Regions from separate parts of the Pseudomonas sp. HN2 genome, predicted to be linked through region 2. Evidence: riboswitches for the same ligand, from Rfam matches in the RefSeq annotation. Region 2 holds a riboswitch; each other region holds the start of a gene.

Evidence for each region. Region 2 has a riboswitch for cobalamin ahead of cobW (cobalamin biosynthesis protein CobW). Riboswitches for the same ligand answer to the same signal wherever they lie in the genome.
Region 1: linked by a shared signal. The riboswitch ahead of cobO (cob(I)yrinic acid a,c-diamide adenosyltransferase) and the one ahead of cobW (cobalamin biosynthesis protein CobW) in region 2 are both predicted to bind cobalamin.
Region 3: linked by a shared signal. The riboswitch ahead of LIS66_RS15185 (ABC transporter substrate-binding protein) and the one ahead of cobW (cobalamin biosynthesis protein CobW) in region 2 are both predicted to bind cobalamin.

The regions. Positions count from the first base shown of each region.
Region 1 covers NZ_CP085885.1:1,802,591-1,808,519, forward strand. The annotation lists gene LIS66_RS07955 (C40 family peptidase) at 1-402, shown strand, start outside; gene LIS66_RS07960 (C40 family peptidase) at 618-1,154, shown strand; gene LIS66_RS07965 (PQQ-dependent sugar dehydrogenase) at 1,280-2,593, opposite strand; gene LIS66_RS07970 (hypothetical protein) at 2,660-3,244, opposite strand; cobalamin riboswitch at 3,407-3,632, shown strand; gene cobO (cob(I)yrinic acid a,c-diamide adenosyltransferase) at 3,713-4,324, shown strand; gene LIS66_RS07980 (cobyrinate a,c-diamide synthase) at 4,321-5,721, shown strand; gene bluB (5,6-dimethylbenzimidazole synthase) at 5,718-5,929, shown strand, end outside.
Region 2 covers NZ_CP085885.1:2,799,567-2,805,495, forward strand. The annotation lists gene LIS66_RS12245 (ATP-grasp domain-containing protein) at 1-815, opposite strand, end outside; gene LIS66_RS12250 (hypothetical protein) at 812-2,092, opposite strand; gene LIS66_RS12255 (2OG-Fe dioxygenase family protein) at 2,092-2,844, opposite strand; cobalamin riboswitch at 3,192-3,397, shown strand; gene cobW (cobalamin biosynthesis protein CobW) at 3,496-4,560, shown strand; gene cobN (cobaltochelatase subunit CobN) at 4,564-5,929, shown strand, end outside.
Region 3 covers NZ_CP085885.1:3,515,016-3,520,944, forward strand. The annotation lists gene LIS66_RS15160 (ABC transporter permease) at 1-460, shown strand, start outside; gene LIS66_RS15165 (ABC transporter permease) at 467-1,276, shown strand; gene LIS66_RS15170 (ABC transporter ATP-binding protein) at 1,294-2,448, shown strand; gene map (type I methionyl aminopeptidase) at 2,650-3,441, opposite strand; gene LIS66_RS15180 (ParD-like family protein) at 3,438-3,665, opposite strand; cobalamin riboswitch at 3,781-3,975, shown strand; gene LIS66_RS15185 (ABC transporter substrate-binding protein) at 4,116-5,129, shown strand; gene LIS66_RS15190 (FecCD family ABC transporter permease) at 5,126-5,929, shown strand, end outside.

The DNA of each region.
Region 1 (5,929 bases), 1.0 Mb from region 2:
ATCCTCGAACGCGGCATGTCCCTGATCGGTACACGTTACCGTTTCGGCGGTACCTCTGAAGCCGGTTTCGATTGCAGCGGTTTCATTGGTTACCTGTTCCGCGAAGAGGCGGGCATGAACCTGCCGCGCTCCACCCGCGAAATGATCAACGTTGACGCGCCGCTGGTGTCGCGCAGCAACCTTGAGCCGGGTGATCTGCTGTTCTTCGCCACCAATGGTCGTCGCGGTCGTGTCAGTCACGCCGGTATCTACCTGGGCGACAACCAGTTCATCCACTCCAGCAGTCGTCGCAGCGGCGGTGTTCGCATCGACAGCCTGGGTGACAGCTACTGGAGCAAGACCTTCATCGAAGCCAAGCGTGCACTCGCCATGGCGCCGACCGTGGTCACTGCTCGCAAGTAAGCCCGATGTCGCTGCGTTCGCGGCGACAATACGGTCCGGCAACGGAGTAGACCTAAACTTTACAAGGTGAAGTTAAAGTCTTACTTGAAGTTTGCCGCGTAGCCGCTAGAATCCTGAATCTATATTGATGGCAAACCGCCTGCGTCATGACGCAGGCGGTTTTGTTTCTGTCCATTCGGCAGAGAAAGCCGCAGCGAGATCAGGATGTTCTGCTTATGACGATGTCGGCCCGCCTCACCTTGATTCTTTGCGCCGCGCTGCTCAGCGCCTGCGCCAGCCGCACACCGCCGCCAGCCCCCGTGGTTCGTGCGCCGATCGTGTTCGCTCCCTCGCAAGCCTTTTCTCCCGCCGCGGAAGACGTGCTGTTCCGTGCCCTCGGCCTGGTCGGTACGCCGTATCGTTGGGGCGGCAATACGCCGGATTCGGGTTTTGATTGCAGTGGCCTGATCGGTTTCGTCTACCGCGACGCGGCGGGGATTTCCCTGCCACGCTCGACCCGCGAAATGATCGTCATGCAGGCGCCGAATGTCGGCAAGGAAGGCTTGCAGACCGGCGACCTGATCTTCTTCGCCACCAATGGCGGTTCGCAGGTCAGTCATGCGGGTATTTACGTGGGCGAGGGGCGCTTCGTGCATGCACCTGCCACGGGCGGCACGGTCAAGCTCGACAGCCTGTCGAAGGCCTACTGGCAGAAAGCGTATCTGAGCGCCAAGCGGGTGTTGCAGCCGGGGCAGTTGGCGCATAACCCCTAGCTCGCACACATAACGAACTGGGGAGCGAGCCTGCTCGCGAAGGCGGAGTGTCAGTCGACTATGATTTGACTGATATACCGTTTTCGCGAGCAGGCTCGCTCCCACATTTTTGCGTTGCGCTCAGCTTATTTACTGGCCGAAACGCGCCACACCTTGTTGCCCACATCATCCGCCACCAGCAAACCACCTTGCTGATCGATCACCACGCCCACCGGGCGGCCGAGCGCGTTCTCGTCCTTGTCGAGGAAACCGGTCAGCACATCCACCGGTTGACCGGTCGGCTTGCCGCCAGTGAACGGTACGAAAATCACTTTGTAGCCGCTGTGCGGTTTGCGGTTCCACGAGCCATGCTGGCCAATGAACGCGCCTTCCTTGAATTGCGCCGGCAGGCTGTTGCCCTCGGCGAAGGTCAGGCCCAGCGAAGCGGTGTGCGGGCCGACGGCGTAATCCGGGGCGATGGCCTTGGCCACCAGATCGAGGTTCTGCGGTTTGACCCGAACATCGACGTGCTGGCCGTAATAGCTGAACGGCCAGCCATAGAAACCGCCGTCCTTGACCGAGGTGATGTAGTCCGGCACCAGGTCGCTGCCGATTTCGTCACGCTCGTTGACCGCCGTCCACAGCGCGCCGCTGGTGGGTTCCCAAGCGAGGCCGTTGGGGTTGCGGATGCCCGAGGCGAAGATCCGGTGATTGCCGGTTGCGCGGTCGACTTCCCAGATCGCCGCGCGGCCTTCTTCCTGATCCAGACCGTTTTCGCCGACGTTGCTGTTCGAGCCGACCGTGACGTACAACTTGTTGCCGTCCTTGCTCGCAATAACGTTTTTGGTCCAGTGGTGATTCAGCGTGCCACCCGGCAGATCGACGACTTTGATCGGTTGGGTTTTGATCTCGGTGGCGCCCGGCTCGTAGTTGAAGCGCAGCAGGCGATCGGTGTCGGCCACATACAGGTCGTTGCCGACCAGCGTCATGCCAAACGGCGAGTTGAGGTTTTGCAGAAACACCGTGCGGGTTTCTGCGACGCCATCGTGGTCGGCATCACGCAGCAGGGTGATGCGGTTCGGGCTCGGCACGCCAGCGCCGGCCTTGCCCATGACTTTCTTCATGACCCAGCCGCGAATGCCTTTGCTGTCATCGGGTTTGGGCGGCGCGTTGGTTTCCGCCACCAGCACATCGCCGTTGGGCAGCACATACAGCCAGCGCGGGTGATCGAGGCCTTCGGCAAACGCGGCGACCTGAGTGCCGGCCGCTGCGGTCGGTTTCGCACCTTCCGGCCAGCCCACCGCCGGGGCGATGTTCACTGTCGGGATCAGCGTCTTGTTCGGTTCGGGCAGTTTCGGTGACGGGCCGGTGCCATCGGAGACTTGCAGGCTGGAGGTTTCACCGCAGGCGGCGAGCCCGCCGGCGACGGCGATGATAAGAGCGAGTTGGGCCTTGCGCATTGCTGATCTTCCCTATGAATGCATTCCTAATCATAGAGGAGGGCGCAGGCCCGATGGTTCAACTGCTCAGCCGCGGGCTTCCTTGAACAGCACGGCGATGCCTGGATGATAGTTGCCCGCTTCGCTGTGCAATTTGCGATAGGCGTAAGGGAAATACCAGGCTACGGCGCAGGTGTGCTCTTTTTGCAAGTCGTCGACCATGTCCTGCAGCTCTTCGGGGCTGGCGCTGTGCTGGGCTTTTTGCGGGGCGACGAAGAGGCAGCCGAGCTTCAGGTCGCTGGCGTAGCTGATGCGCCTGGCATCCACGGTGATGTCGAGCAGCGCCTGGGTCAGGTTGAGGTTGTTGACCCGTGGCCAGCGTTGCGTGGCCTGAATGTACGCGCGGTCTTCGCTGCCGGCAATCAGCAGATCGGCGCGGGCATTGCGCTCGCCTTCTTCGCTCTGTTTACGCGTGGCCGTGTCGTTTAGCGTGACCATTTCAGCCATCCACGCCGCCGCTGAAAGCAAGCCGAGGTTGGCTTTTTCGTCGTGCCAGTACGGCGCGTCATTGTCGCCGCGCACGCTGTTGTAGCGATCGATACAGTCAAGCCAGCGTTCCAGCACCGGGCGCAGAAATTCCAGGCGCGGGTTGCTGATGATCATGCCTTGCATCGTCGTCATCCTTATTGTTGTGGTGAGATTGTCGAGAAAAGCATGGCTCTTTGATATCACTTGTCACAGTCTGGCACAATATTGCCGCTGCACAATGGATCAGCGGCAGTTATTCGCGCGCAAAGCGCCTCTTCAATTGACGCTCCACCCCCAACCCTCTAACCTTCGCCGCTTGTTTCAGGTGCTCTGTGGCCCAGTGTCGACAGAGTGAAACAGGGAAGCCGGTGAGCGTGGACTTCAAGCGAAGCCACGACGATCCCGGCGCTGCCCCCGCAACGGTAAATGAGTGAAGATTGCGTGAAATGCCACTGCTCAAAGCGGGAAGGCGCGCAGTCCGGCGAAACGCCGCTCATGAGCCCGGAGACCGGCCTGATCCATCTCAGCGGCATCACGGTGGGCGATGCCAGGCTTTTTGCCGTCTATTCTTGTGCCTGCCCGCCGTTATCCAGCCTCAACGGAGAGCTCCCCATGACTGATTCCCCCGACCGCGACGAGCGCCATCTGGCGCGCATGCAGCGCAAGAAAGCCGTGATCGACGAACGCATCGCCAATTCGCCCGACGAGTGCGGCCTGGTGCTGGTGCTGACCGGCAATGGCAAAGGCAAGAGCAGTTCGGCGTTCGGCATGCTCGCCCGTGCCATGGGCCACGGCATGCAGTGCGGCGTGGTGCAGTTCATCAAAGGCCGCAACAGCACCGGCGAGGAATTGTTCTTCCGCCGCTTCCCCGAGCAGGTGCGTTTTCACGTCATGGGTGAAGGCTTCACTTGGGAAACCCAGGATCGCCAGCGCGATATCGCCGCTGCGACTGCGGCCTGGGACGTCTCCCGCGAATTGTTGCGTGATCCGTCGATCGGTCTGGTGGTGCTCGACGAGTTGAACATCGCCCTCAAGCACGGCTACCTCGACCTCGATCAGGTGCTCAGCGATTTGCAGGCGCGCCCGCCGATGCAACATGTGGTCGTCACCGGTCGCGGCGCCAAGCCGGAAATGATCGAGATGGGCGACACGGTCACCGAAATGGGCATGCTCAAGCACGCTTTCCAGGCCGGGATCAAAGCGCAGAAAGGCGTCGAACTTTGAAGCAACCACGTCACTGCCCGGCGGTGCTCATCGCCGCGCCGGCCTCCGGTCAGGGCAAGACCACCGTCACCGCCGCGCTCGCCCGTTTGCATCGCAACCAGGGGCGCAAGGTGCGCGTGTTCAAATGCGGCCCGGACTTTCTCGACCCGATGATTCTCGAGCGCGCCAGCGGTGCGCCGGTGTATCAATTGGACATGTGGATGGTCGGCGAGCAGGAAAGTCGCCGGCTGTTGTGGGAAGCCGCCGCCGAGGCTGATCTGATTCTGATCGAGGGCGTGATGGGCCTGTTCGACGGCACGCCGTCCAGTGCTGATCTGGCGCGGCACTTCGGCGTGCCGGTGCTTGGCGTGATCGACGGCACTGCCATGGCGCAGACCTTCGGCGCTTTGGCGCTGGGCCTGGCGAAGTATCAGCCGGACTTGCCCTTTGCCGGTGTGCTGGCCAACCGCGTCGGCACCTTGCGCCACGCGCAATTGCTCGAAGGCAGCCTCACCGAAGGTCTGCGCTGGTACGGCGCGTTGTCCCGCGAGACCGGTATCGAATTGCCAAGTCGTCACCTCGGCCTGGTCCAGGCCAGCGAATTGAATGATCTGGATCTGCGCCTCGATGCGGCCGCCGATGCACTGGCCAGCAGCTGCGAAGTCGCGCTGCCACCGGCCGTGGAATTCGCCGCGCCTGACGTTATCGCTGCCGAGCCTCTATTAAAGGGTGTGCGCATCGCCGTCGCCCGCGACGAAGCTTTCGCCTTCACCTATGGTGCCAGCCTCGATCTGCTGCGGGCGATGGGTGCCGAGCTGCAGTTCTTCTCGCCGATCCGCGACACGCAATTGCCCGCCGCCGACAGCCTGTATCTGCCGGGCGGTTATCCGGAGTTGCACCACGTCGCGCTGGCGCAAAACACCTCAATGCTTGCAGCCATCCGCGCGCACCATGCGGCGGGCAAACCGTTGCTCGCCGAATGCGGCGGGATGCTTTATCTGCTTGATTCGCTGACTGACGTGGAAGGCACCCGCGCTGAACTGGTCGGTTTGCTCAAGGGCGATGCGGTGATGCAGAAGCGTCTCGCGGCGCTGGCGTTGCAGGCGGTTGAATTGCCGGAAGGTTCTTTGCGTGGGCATACCTATCATCATTCGCTGACCACCACCGAGCTGACGCCGATTGCCCGTGGACTTAGCCCGAATGGCGGGCGCGGGGCCGAGGCGGTTTATCGTGAGGGGCGGATGACGGCTTCTTATGTGCACTTTTATTTTCCGTCGAATCCGACTGCGATGGCCGCATTGTTTGCGCCAGATCGTGAGGTCGCCTTCGCGAGCAGGCTCGCTCCCACATTGAATGGTGAGCTTCCTGAAGAAATGAGATCCCCTGTGGGAGCGAGCTTGCTCGCGAAAGGGCCATGACCGACAACATATTCTCCGAAGCCGAACGCGCTGCGGTCTACAAGGCCATCGCCGAACGCCGCGACATGCGCCACTTCACCGGTGGCAGCGTCGAGCCGCAACTGCTGCGACGTTTGTTGGAAGCCGCCCACCAAGCCCCAAGCGTCGGCCTGATGCAGCCCTGGCGCTTCATTCGTATCAGCGATCGCGCTCTGCGCGGGCAGATCCG
Region 2 (5,929 bases):
AGCTCAAGGGCTTTGACCGCATCGTGGGCCAGGCGCTGGCAGCGCTCGTGCAGATGCGCATCGGCTGCAAGTGTCGAAGGCGTGTAACGGGCGAAGTGGTGGAAGTCACCGCGACCGATATCGATACCGGCGATGACATCGACAATGGCAAAACTGTGGATCGTGCCGTCCGGTTCAATCGCGCAATCAATGGAGTGGTTGGACCCCTGAAGGAATTCCTCCAGCAGCAACTGATCGCTCTCGCGGGTTTTGCCGGCGACATACCGCTGCAGCATTGGCCATTCATGGGTCGCGTAATCGAGCAGCTCCTGCCGGTCATGGATGCAGCGCACGAACAGACTGCTGTAGAGGCTGGCCGGTTTGAGAATGAACGGGTAGGGCAGTTCAGCCGGGCGTGCCAGCAGATCGTCGATGCGCACTTCACGTGACACCACGTGCAGATCAGGGTTGTCCGATCGCAGGAAACGTTGCCGCTGCAGCACCTTGTCGAGGGTGTTTTCGACGTTGCGGTGCAGATGAGCCAGTGCCGGAATTGCCGCGCACAGCTGCGCCGAGATGGCGACGTAGCTCTCACGGAAGTTCAGCACGCTGGTGAAACGGTGCTGGTTGAGCAACTGTTGCGTCAGTTCGATCAGTTCGGCCGTCAGTCCTTTGGAAAAGTCGTACAGCGCGACCGGCGAAATCCGCTTCGCGTCGGCGATCTTGCTGGTTTTGCGGCTGTCGGCAATCAGCAGGGGCGTGATGCCCTCGGCCAGCAGGCCCTCGTATTCGCCATCGCGGACGTTGCCAAGAATCAGGCAGGCTGACGCGCTCATTGGCATGTCTCCTGATCGAAGCTGTAGTGAACCTGGTTCAGGCGCTGGCAAATATGCGCCAAACGGATCCGGTCGACGCCGTTTGCACCGCCATTGAGGACGTTACGGATAATCTGCGCCAACGCCTCTAGATCCTCTGTGGTGATGCCCAGGCGGGTGATTTCCTGAAGTCCGAAGCGCAGGCAATCCCGACCGTTCACTTGTTTGTTGTTGACCCGGATGCCCAGCTCGTTGAGCTGCTGCGCCGCGCGCCTCGCCTGTTCGCCTTCCAGCAGCAGCAAGTGCGTGTCGGTGGGGTGCAGTTTCCAGCCTGGAATGTCGACCAGCGCGTCGTGCAGTTGCTGGCTATTGGCGCACATGCGTCGAGCGTAGGCCTGGCCGAAACACTCGGTTTCCATGAGGGTGACGAACAGTTGCAGCAAACCGGGCAGATTGGGCGACGACACCAGGCCGCCGCTGAGCGTCTGCTCGATCGACCGGGCCAGGTCGGCGCGGCGGGTGACGATCAGCGCCCGGTGCGGACCGGCCATGGATTTGTGGGTGTTGCCTTGCAGGATGTCGGCACCGTCGTCGAGCGGATTCGGGAATGCCTGACCTGCGATCAGTCCCAAAGTGTGCGAGGCGTCATAGAGAATCAGGGTTCGCTCGAGGCCGCAGTGGTCGAGCAATGCGCGCAACGGTCTGATGGCGATGGCGCGGATGGTCAGGCCATGATCGATCAGCACCGCCGAGGGGGGCGCAGCGAGTGACTGAACGACCTGCTGGAAATGCTCGAGATCGATTTGTCCGTCTGTTGTCAGCCTGCAATAAACGCTGTGTCTGCCGATTCGTCGTACCAGTGGTCCAGTGGCAAAATGGCCGCCGCTCTCGGGCGCCAGCGACACAATGGTATTCCCCGGTTCGGTCAGGGCGGCCAATACGCTCAGGGTGCAATGGACGCCGGAGAGTACGCGATATTCAACAAATGGCGCGTTGAACATCGCCTGCACAGCTTGCGTCGCCAATGCCTTCAATGTCTCGACTTCAGGAAAGTGTTCGATCTGCATACCGTTGAATTCGGCGGCGTAGCGCTGCCCGTCAATGGCCTTGGCGTTGAACAGATAGCGCTCGTAGTGCCGGTTTTGCCCGAGCGTGCGCGCAGTGTCTGACAGGATGTTTTCATTGGCCGTCAACGACAGTGTGGAAGTTCGCCGCGAACAGGCTTGCTGGAACTGCTTCAGAATAAAATCATGGGTGCCAGGCAGGGCGATGGGAAGTGCATGATTTGAATGATTCATTAGTAGTCCGCCAGGTCGAAGTCAATGATCAACATGTCGCGGCTGCCGCGATCGGAATTAATGCCTGATGTTTGCAATGGAGAAACATCGTGCATAAGTATCCGGTCATTCAACACGATAGTTTCCAGATAATCCGTAAGCGTTGCGCTGAACACACAGCCGCTATCGTCATGGAATATCCGGCTCTCGCCGCCAATGACATGCTGGCGATTGATCAGGTGTTGAAAAACAAAATCATGCCCATCACGATGCCGGCCCTCGGGCGTGGCGTGCCCGCTATGGCCTGGATCGCACAGGATGCGGAACTGATGGCAGGTCACTAGCCAGTCACGCCGGCCGACCGTCAACTCCATCAGCGCCAGGTCGGCGGCCAGCAACGAGCGCAATACTGCGGACTCGATAAACGTCGCTTCGCTGCGCTGATAAGTGCGCTGGACGCCGCCCAGCAGCGGATTGTGCGCTTCGGTCTGAAAAAAGTGGCAGTCGGGCAACGGCGTCCACTGGCCTTCGCGGTGGCGATATTCGAACTTGCAGATGCGCCGCTCGCGGCTACCGTTCTCCGAGCTTAAGTACGCATCGGCGCACAAACGCTCCCAGGTCGCATTGAAGTCGCGGAACGCGTCCTGACCGAGCGATGCAAGTTCTGCCAATGGATAATCGTAACTGTGCGCGTAGTGGCAATTACCCAGTAATTCGGAAAGTTGTTTTAATACGGCTTGGCCTGATTGCCGTAATGCATTGCCAGCGCTCACGTTGCTGACTCGCTTACAGTCTGGTTATGAAAAAACAGGATTGAACGCTGACGAAAATCAGGCATGCAGAAAATCCTTTTAGGTGTGATTCATAGTCCGTATGAATATTTATAGTTCATATCCTGTTTCAAATTATCAATTTGGTTTTTGTAAAGAAATGTAATGCGGTTGTTTAATGGCTCTAATTCACGCTCTAGCGCGAGTTGGGTTTTAATGCGTGCATCCATATATGTAGGAAATAACTTACAGACAAATTTTTAAATGAGAACTGATCGCGGCTTATATATGAAAGATTCATGTTCATATAGCGGCGACGTTGCAGCTGTTGACCCGCCTCCCGGGCATGCGTAGCCTTGCGCTTTCGAGGTTCTTCGGCACTTGCCGAAGCTAAGAAGGGAACGCGGTCGAAGCCGCGGCTGCCCCCGCAACTGTGAACGGTGATGTTCGTTGCCACGCCACTGCAGGCTCAAGCCAGCGGGAAGGCGCAACGAATGCCAGGCCCGGCGCCTGAACACCGTCAGCCAGGAGACCTGCCTCGTCACAGATTCTCACTACAACCGGGCGGGGTGATCCGGTGGCGAATGCTTCCGACGCGCACGCGCGCTGCCGGTTCTCGTCCCGTATGCCCGCCGCTTGCCAAAGGGCATACCGATGAAAACACTGGCCAAACTTCCCGTCACCATCGTCACCGGTTTCCTCGGTTCGGGCAAAACCACGCTGCTGCGCCATATGCTCGACAACGCTCAGGGCCGGCGCATCGCGGTGATCGTCAATGAGTTTGGCGAGCTGGGCATCGACGGGGAAATCCTCAAGCAATGCACCATCGGCTGCACCGAAGAAGAGGCCAGCGGCCGGGTGTACGAATTGGCCAATGGCTGCCTGTGCTGCACGGTGCAGGAAGAGTTCTTCCCGGTAATGCGTGAACTGGTTGCCCGCCGAGGTGACCTCGATCACATCCTCATCGAAACCTCCGGCCTGGCCCTGCCCAAGCCGTTGGTGCAAGCCTTCCAGTGGCCGGAAATCCGCAGCGCCTGCACCGTCGACGCGGTGATCACCGTGGTCGACAGCCCGGCCGTGGCCGCTGGCACCTTTGCCGCGTTCCCGGATCAGGTCGACGCCCAGCGCAAGCTCGATCCGAATCTCGACCATGAATCGCCGCTGCACGAGCTGTTCGCCGATCAACTGGCCAGCGCCGATCTGGTCATCCTCAACAAGGTCGATCAGACCAGCCCGGAAGATCTGGCTCGGGTACGCGCTGAAGTCGCCGAAGAACTGCCGCCAGCAGTAAAAATCATCGAAGCCAGCAACGGTCGCCTGCCACTCGACGTGCTGATCGGCCTCGGTGCCGGTTCCGAGGAGCACATCGACAGCCGCCATAGCCACCACGATCACCACCACGACGGTGATGACGACGACCACGATCATGACGCCTTCGATTCGATCTCCATCGAACTGCCGCAAGCTGATGAGAGCCTGCTGCTCGATGCGTTGACGCAACTGGTGGTGCAACACGGCATCCTGCGCGTGAAAGGTTTCGCGGCAATTCCGAACAAGCCGATGCGCCTGTTGATCCAGGGCGTAGGCACGCGTTTCGACAAGCATTTCGACCGCCAGTGGGGCGCCGAAGAAGCCCGCGTCACGCGCCTGGTGCTGATCGGTCAGGAACTCGATGCTGCGCAGCTCGAAGCGCAATTGCGCGCTGCGCTCAGCGTTTAACTCATGCACCTGCTCAGGACCCAGCCCGGCGGATTCGTCTCGGATGACAACATTGCCGACCTCGGACAAACCCCGGCCGAGCTGGTAATCCTGTGCAGCGGCGATTCCAGCCTGGCGCTGCTCGCCGAAGCTGCGCAGCAATTGCCGGAGGATTATCCGAGCCTGCGTCTGGCCAACCCGATGCAGGTGCAGAATCACGCGTCGGTCGATCTGTACGTGGACGAAGTGCTGCGCCACGCCAAGGTCATTCTGATCTCGCTGCACGGCGGCATCGCCTATTGGCGCTATGGTGTCGAGCGGCTGATCGAACTGTCCGAGCGCGGCGTGCAACTGATTCTGGTGCCCGGCGACGACCGCCCGGACCCCGAGCTCAGCGACTTGAGCACGGTCAGCGCCGAAGCACGGGATCGCCTCTGGCAATTCCTGCGTCAGGGCGGCCTGGGCAATGCGCTGGATTTCTTCCGGTGCCTGGGCAATCAATGGTTCGCCCGCGATTACCCGTGGAGCGAACCGCAGACCCTGCCGCGAACGGCGATTTATCACCCACAGAAAAACAACGCTGCCCTGAGCGACTGGCAAGCCGAGTGGCTGCCTGCTCAACCAGTGGCGGCGCTGTTGTTTTATCGCTCGCACTTGCAAGCGGCGAACACCGCGTTCATCGATGTGTTCTGTCAGCGTTTGCAGGCGGCCGGGCTCAATCCGCTGCCGATCGCGGTGGCCAGTCTGAAAGAACCGGGCTGCCTGTCGGTGGTCGAGGAGTGGCTGGATGAGGTCGAGGCCGGGGTGATTCTCAACACCACCGGTTTTGCCCAATCCAGCCCCGAAGCGCCGCATCTGCGCCCGTTTCGCCGCAACATTCCGGTGATCCAGGCAATCTGCGCCCAGGACAACGAGCCCGGCTGGCGCGACAGCGAACAGGGCCTCGGGCCGCGCGATCTGGCGATGCACATTGCCTTGCCGGAGCTCGACGGGCGCATCATCAGTCGGCCGATCAGCTTCAAGGATCTGGCCTGGCGCAGCGAGCGCAGTCAGTCCGATGTGGTCTGCTACCGCGCCCAGCCCGAGCGCATGGATTTCGTCGCCGAACTGGCGCGGCGCTGGATCGATCTGGCGCGCGTGCCCAACGGCGAGAAACGCATCGCGCTGATCCTCGCCAACTACCCGACCCGCGACGGCCGCATCGGCAACGGTGTCGGCCTCGATACGCCGGCAGCGGCGCTGAACATCCTGCGCGCACTGCGCGAACACGGTTATCCGGTCACTGCCGAGTTGCCCGACAGCGGCACCGAGCTGATTCAGCAACTGCTCGGCGGGGTCAGCAATGACCTCGACAGCCTTGACCTGCGCCCATGCCAGCAAAGCCTGGCGA
Region 3 (5,929 bases), 720 kb from region 2:
GATGGCCATGGGCATCATCGATCAGCCGTTGGAAATGGTGCACAACTTGACCGGCGTGGTGATCGGCATGAGCTACATCATGATTCCGTTCATCGTGCTGCCGTTGCAGGCGACCATGCAGGCCATCGACCCGATGATTCTGCAGGCCGGCTCGATCTGCGGCGCGAGTCCGTGGACCAACTTCTTCCGGGTGTTCCTGCCGCTGTGTCGGCCGGGTCTGGCCTCGGGCGGTCTGATGGTGTTCGTGATGTCGCTCGGTTACTACGTCACCCCGGCGCTGCTTGGCGGGGCGCAGAACATGATGCTGCCGGAGTTCATCATTCAGCAGGTGCAATCGTTCCTCAACTGGGGCCTGGCCAGTGCCGGCGCTGCGTTGCTGATCGCAATCACCCTGGTGCTGTTCTACTTCTACCTGAAGCTTCAGCCGGAATCTCCGGTTGGCGCCAGTAACGCGAGGTAAGCCGACATGCTCCTGACTCCCAATGCCATGAGCCGGCGCATGCGCTTCGGCTTGTATGCAACCACCGGGCTGATCGGTCTGTTCCTGCTGTTGCCGATCGTGTTCATCGTGCTGCTGTCGTTCGGCTCCTCGCAGTGGCTGGTGTTCCCGCCGCCGGGCTGGACGCTGAAATGGTACGGCCAGTTCTTCTCCAATCCCGACTGGATGAACGCCGCTGCCGCCAGTCTCAAGGTTGCCGTGCTGACCACCATTTGTGCCGTGGCCCTCGGTTTGCCGACGGCGTTTGCGCTGGTGCGTGGACGCTTTCCCGGACGCGAGATGTTGTATGGCCTGTTCACCCTGCCGATGATCGTGCCGCTGGTGATCATTGCCGTGGCGGTGTACGCGCTGTTTCTCAAGCTCGGCTACACCGGGACGATGTTCGCTTTCGTCGTCAGCCATGTGATCGTTGCGCTGCCGTTCACCATCATCTCGATCATCAACTCGCTGAAGCTGTTCGATCAGTCGATTGAAGACGCCGCCGTGATCTGCGGTGCCTCGCGCTTGCAGGCGGTATTCAAGGTGACATTCCCGGCGATCCGTCCGGGCATGGTCGCCGGCGCCCTCTTCGCCTTTCTCGTTTCGTGGGACGAAGTGGTGCTCAGCGTGATGATGGCCAGCCCGACCCTGCAAACCCTTCCCGTGAAAATGTGGACCACCCTGCGCCAGGACCTGACCCCGGTAATCGCCGTCGCTTCGACGCTGCTGATCGGCTTGTCTGTTTTGGTCATGGTGATCGCCGCCGCCCTGCGCCGGCGCAACGAAATCAGCGCCTGAGCGCCCAGGAGTACGACATGAGTGCCGTGATCAAAGACGCATCCCAGCAGAACGACAAACCCCTGGTCAGCCTGCGCAACCTGAACAAGCACTACGGCGATTTTGCGGCCGTCGACAATATCTCGCTGGACATCAAGGACGGTGAATTCCTCACCTTCCTCGGCTCCAGCGGCTCGGGAAAAAGCACGACGCTGTCGATGCTCGCCGGCTTTGAAACACCGAGCAGCGGCGAGATCCTCGTCAATGGCCAGTCGCTGGTCAACGTGCCCCCGCACAAACGCGACATCGGCATGGTCTTCCAGCGCTATTCGCTGTTCCCGCATCTGTCGGTGCGCGACAACATCGCCTTCCCATTAGCGATTCGCAAACTGGCAGCCGCCGAGCGCGAAAAACGCGTCGATGCAATGTTGAAACTGGTGCAGCTCGAACAGTTCGCCCATCGCCGCCCTTCGCAACTGTCCGGCGGTCAGCAGCAACGTGTCGCCATCGCCCGGGCGCTGGTTTACGAGCCGCGCATTCTGCTGATGGACGAACCACTGGGCGCGCTGGACAAGAAGCTGCGCGAGGACTTGCAGGATGAACTGCGCCAGCTGCACCGCCGCCTGGGCATCACCATCGTCTACGTGACCCACGACCAGGAAGAAGCCATGCGTCTGTCGCAACGCATTGCGATTTTCAGCCACGGCAAGATCGTCGGTCTGGGCAGTGGTTATGACCTCTATCAGAATCCGCCGAATGCGTTTGTCGCGTCGTTTCTGGGTAACTCGAACTTCCTCAAGCTCAAGGCGCAAGGCAATGCGGCGGCAAGTTTCGAGGGGCAGTCGTTGTCGATTCGGCTGACGGCGGGCTTGCACACCGATCAGGATGTGCTGCTGATGGTGCGGCCGGAAAAGGCCTTGGCGCTGAGCACGCAGCAAGCGCTGGATGAGCCGCTGGCGGCGGGTTGGAATGAGGTTTCGGCGAACGTGGTGGAGGTGCTGTTTCTCGGTGAGAGCCAGACGTGCAGCGTGGTGACTGCAGGCGGGACGTCGATGACGGTAAAAGCCCTGTCGGCGGCGGGCATGCCGCTCAAGGCTGGCGACCCGGTGCGAGTGCGCTGGGCGACGGCGGATGCGTGCGTTTATACCGAATGGACCGAGAGCGATTTGAACAAGGCCGCAGGTGCCCACTGATTGCGCTGAGTCAGTTGGATCTAACCCCTCACCCCAGCCCTCTCCTCCAGGGGGGCGAGGGGGAAAGGGAGCCGATCTTCATGCTGTTCAAATGTAAGATCGACTCGGTATCGCACCTCGGCGTATCTCGCAACAACACCTCGGTCAGTCCCCTCTCCCTCTGGGAGAGGGCTAGGGTGAGGGCAAGCAGGCGACGCGGTCTCAGCCAATGGCCCGGTACCCTTCAATCTCATCCGGCCACGCCGTCAGCACTTCGAATCCGGTCTCTGTCACCGCGACCATATGCTCCCACTGCGCCGACAACGAGCCGTCCTTGGTCAGCACGGTCCAGCCGTCCGGCATGTTCTTCACATGGCGCTTGCCGGCATTGAGCATCGGTTCCACGGTGAAGATCATCCCGGCCTTGAGCTTCAGACCCTGACCGGGAAAACCGTAATGCAGGATCTGCGGCTCATCGTGATAGATCTTGCCGATGCCGTGACCGCAATACTCGCGGACCACGCTGAAGCCCTCCGCCTCCGCCAGGCGCTGGATCGCATGGCCGATATCGCCCAGCGTCGCGCCCGGTTTGACTGCGCGAATGCCTGCGCACATGGCCTCGTAGGTGGTCTTGATCAGGTGCTGCGCTTCGGCGGTCGCCTCACCCACCACGTACATGCGGCTGGTATCACCGAACCAGCCGTCCTTGATCACGGCGATGTCGAGGTTGACGATGTCGCCGTCCTTCAACGGCGTGCCCGACGGAATCCCGTGACACACCACATCGTTGACCGATGCACAGACGGTTTTCGGGAAACCGTGATAACCGACATTGGCCGGCACGGCTTTCTGCACATTGACGATGTAGTCGTTGCACAACCGGTCGAGCTCATCGGTGGTCACGCCGGCCTTCACATGCGGCACCAGCATCGCCAGCACCTCGGCAGCCAGTTTGCCGGCGGCGCGGGATTTTTCGATGTCGGCGGGTGTGTTGATCCTGATCTGGTTTCTCATGCGCTGACGGCTTCCTGTGTCAGTTGGTGCAGATCCAGTCCGCCGTTCTGTTCGGCGCGGATCAGCAGGCGGCAAATGGCGCTGTGGTCGAGGTTGGGGTGCAGCTCGGCGAGCATGCCGATGCGCATCCAGTGCTCGGCCTGCGCGTTGATCGAGCGGCTGAGTGCGTTGCTGGAGATGCGCAGATTTTCGTGCATGTCCTCTGAAATCTTTACGATGCCCATATATGAATCCACTACGATATGTATATGTTTCGTATACTAGCCAAACATTGCCACGGATTGCAAACGCTCCGGCATGGAAACACAGCAGATTCGGCTCCCCTTCACCGGCCTGATCGACTACCATGCCCGCGCCGGTTTCCACACGGAATTAATAGGGAATCCGAAATGCTTGCACAGCATCAATCGGAACTGCCCCCGCAACTGTAGGTGCCGAGCCTGCTCCTCGACTGCCACTGGGTAATCCCCGGGAAGGCCGGAGCATGGCGATGACGCATCAGTCAGGAGACCTGCCGGCACAGTGACTGACTAACCGGCGGGGTGTCCGGGAAGGACATCGTGCCGTGCGCTTTTTCACCATGCCGGCCTAGCGCAGTTTCCACGACCGCGCCCGAGGTGTGTTTCCAGACCGTACCCGCCCGCTCCCGTACGGTTCCCCCTGGAGACTGCCCCATGCTGCTGCCCCGCGTTGCCACCCTGCTCACCTCTCTGAGCCTCTGCGCCCTGGCGCAAGCGGCGCCGACTGCCTATCCGCTGACCGTGGAAAACTGCGGCAGCAGCCTTACTTTCCAGCACGCGCCCGCACGCACGGTGACCATCGGCCAGGCCGGCACCGAAATGCTCTATGCCTTGGGCCTGGGCGACAAGGTTGTCGGCACTTCGCTGTGGTTCAACGACGTGCTGGGCACATACAAAGCGCAGAACGACAGGATCGAGCGCCTCGCCGATAACGAGCCGAGTTTCGAAGCGGTGATCGGCAAACGCCCGGAACTGGTCGCCGTCGAGCTGGAATGGATGGTCGGCCCGCAAGGCGCGGTCGGCACCCGCGAGCAGTTTCACGAGCTGAAGATTCCGACCTACCTGCTGCCCTCCGATTGCGAAGCCAAGGACAACCTCGTCGGTGCGGACGGCACGCGGCTGGCGCCGTTTCGCATCGACAGCGTCTACAAAGGCGTGAGCCAACTGGCGGCGATTTTCGACGTGCAGGCGCGTGGCGAACAGCTCAATGAGCAGCTCAAAGCCAGCCTCGCACAATCGATCGCCACCGCGAAAAACCAGCAGGGCAAAGACGTCAGCGCCCTGGTGTGGTTCTCCAGCGCCGAGATGGACATCGAGCCGTTCGTGGCCGGGCACAAAGGTGTGCCCGATTTCATGCTCAGCACCCTCGGCGTGCGCAACATCGTCGAGTCGGATGAAGAATGGCCGACCGTCGGCTGGGAAACCATCGCCAAGGCCAATCCGACGTTTCTGGTCATCGCGCGCATGGATCGCCGGCGTTTCCCGGCTGACGACTACCAGAAGAAGCTCGCCTTCCTGCGCAGTGATCCGGTGACGCGCAACATGGACGCGGTCAAGCACAACCGCATCATCGTCCTCGACGCCATGGCCATGCAGGCCAGCCTGCGCACCTTCGATGGCCTCGCACAACTGGCCACCGCCATCAACGGCTACGACCTGTCGCAATGAGCAGTCGCGTGATCCGTGCCCTGCTGGTTCTGTTGACGCTGTCGGTCGCGCTGATCGGCGGTGTGGCCATTGGTGAGACCTCCATCGAGCCGAGCGTGGTGCTGCAAGTGCTGGCGAACAAGCTGTGGGGCGCCGGTTATGTGCTCGACCCGATCGACGAAGGCATCGTCTGGAACTATCGCCTGACCCGCGCGCTGGTCGCGGCGGCCTGCGGTGCCGGCCTGGCGACATGCGGGGTGATCCTGCAATCGCTGCTGCGCAATCCGTTGGCCGATCCGTATCTACTGGGGATTTCCGCAGGTGCCTCGACCGGCGCGGTGATGGTCGCCCTGCTCGGCGTCGGCGCCGGAGCGATCTCGCTGTCGGCCGGTGCCTTCGCCGGTGCGGTGACCGCGTTCGTGCTGGTGATTCTGTTGGCACGGGTCAGCGGCTCGGCCAGCGGCACCGGACAGATCATTCTTGCCGGGATTGCCGGCTCGCAGCTGTTCAACGCCCTCACGGCTTTTCTGATCACCCGCTCGGCCAGCTCCGAACAGGCGCGCGGGATCATGTTCTGGCTGCTCGGCAATCTCGGCGGCGTGCGCTGGCCGTCGGTGTGGCTGGCAGTGCCGGTGGCTGTGTTGGGGTTGGTTGTTTGTCTGTGGCATCGCCGGGCGCTGGATGCGTTCACCTTTGGCGCGGATTCGGCGGCGTCTCTCGGCATTCCAGTACGACGTGTGCAGATTCTATTGATTGGCTGCGCCGCGCTGGTAACGGCGGTGATGGTGTCGATTGTCGGCTCGATCGGCTTTGTCGGTCTG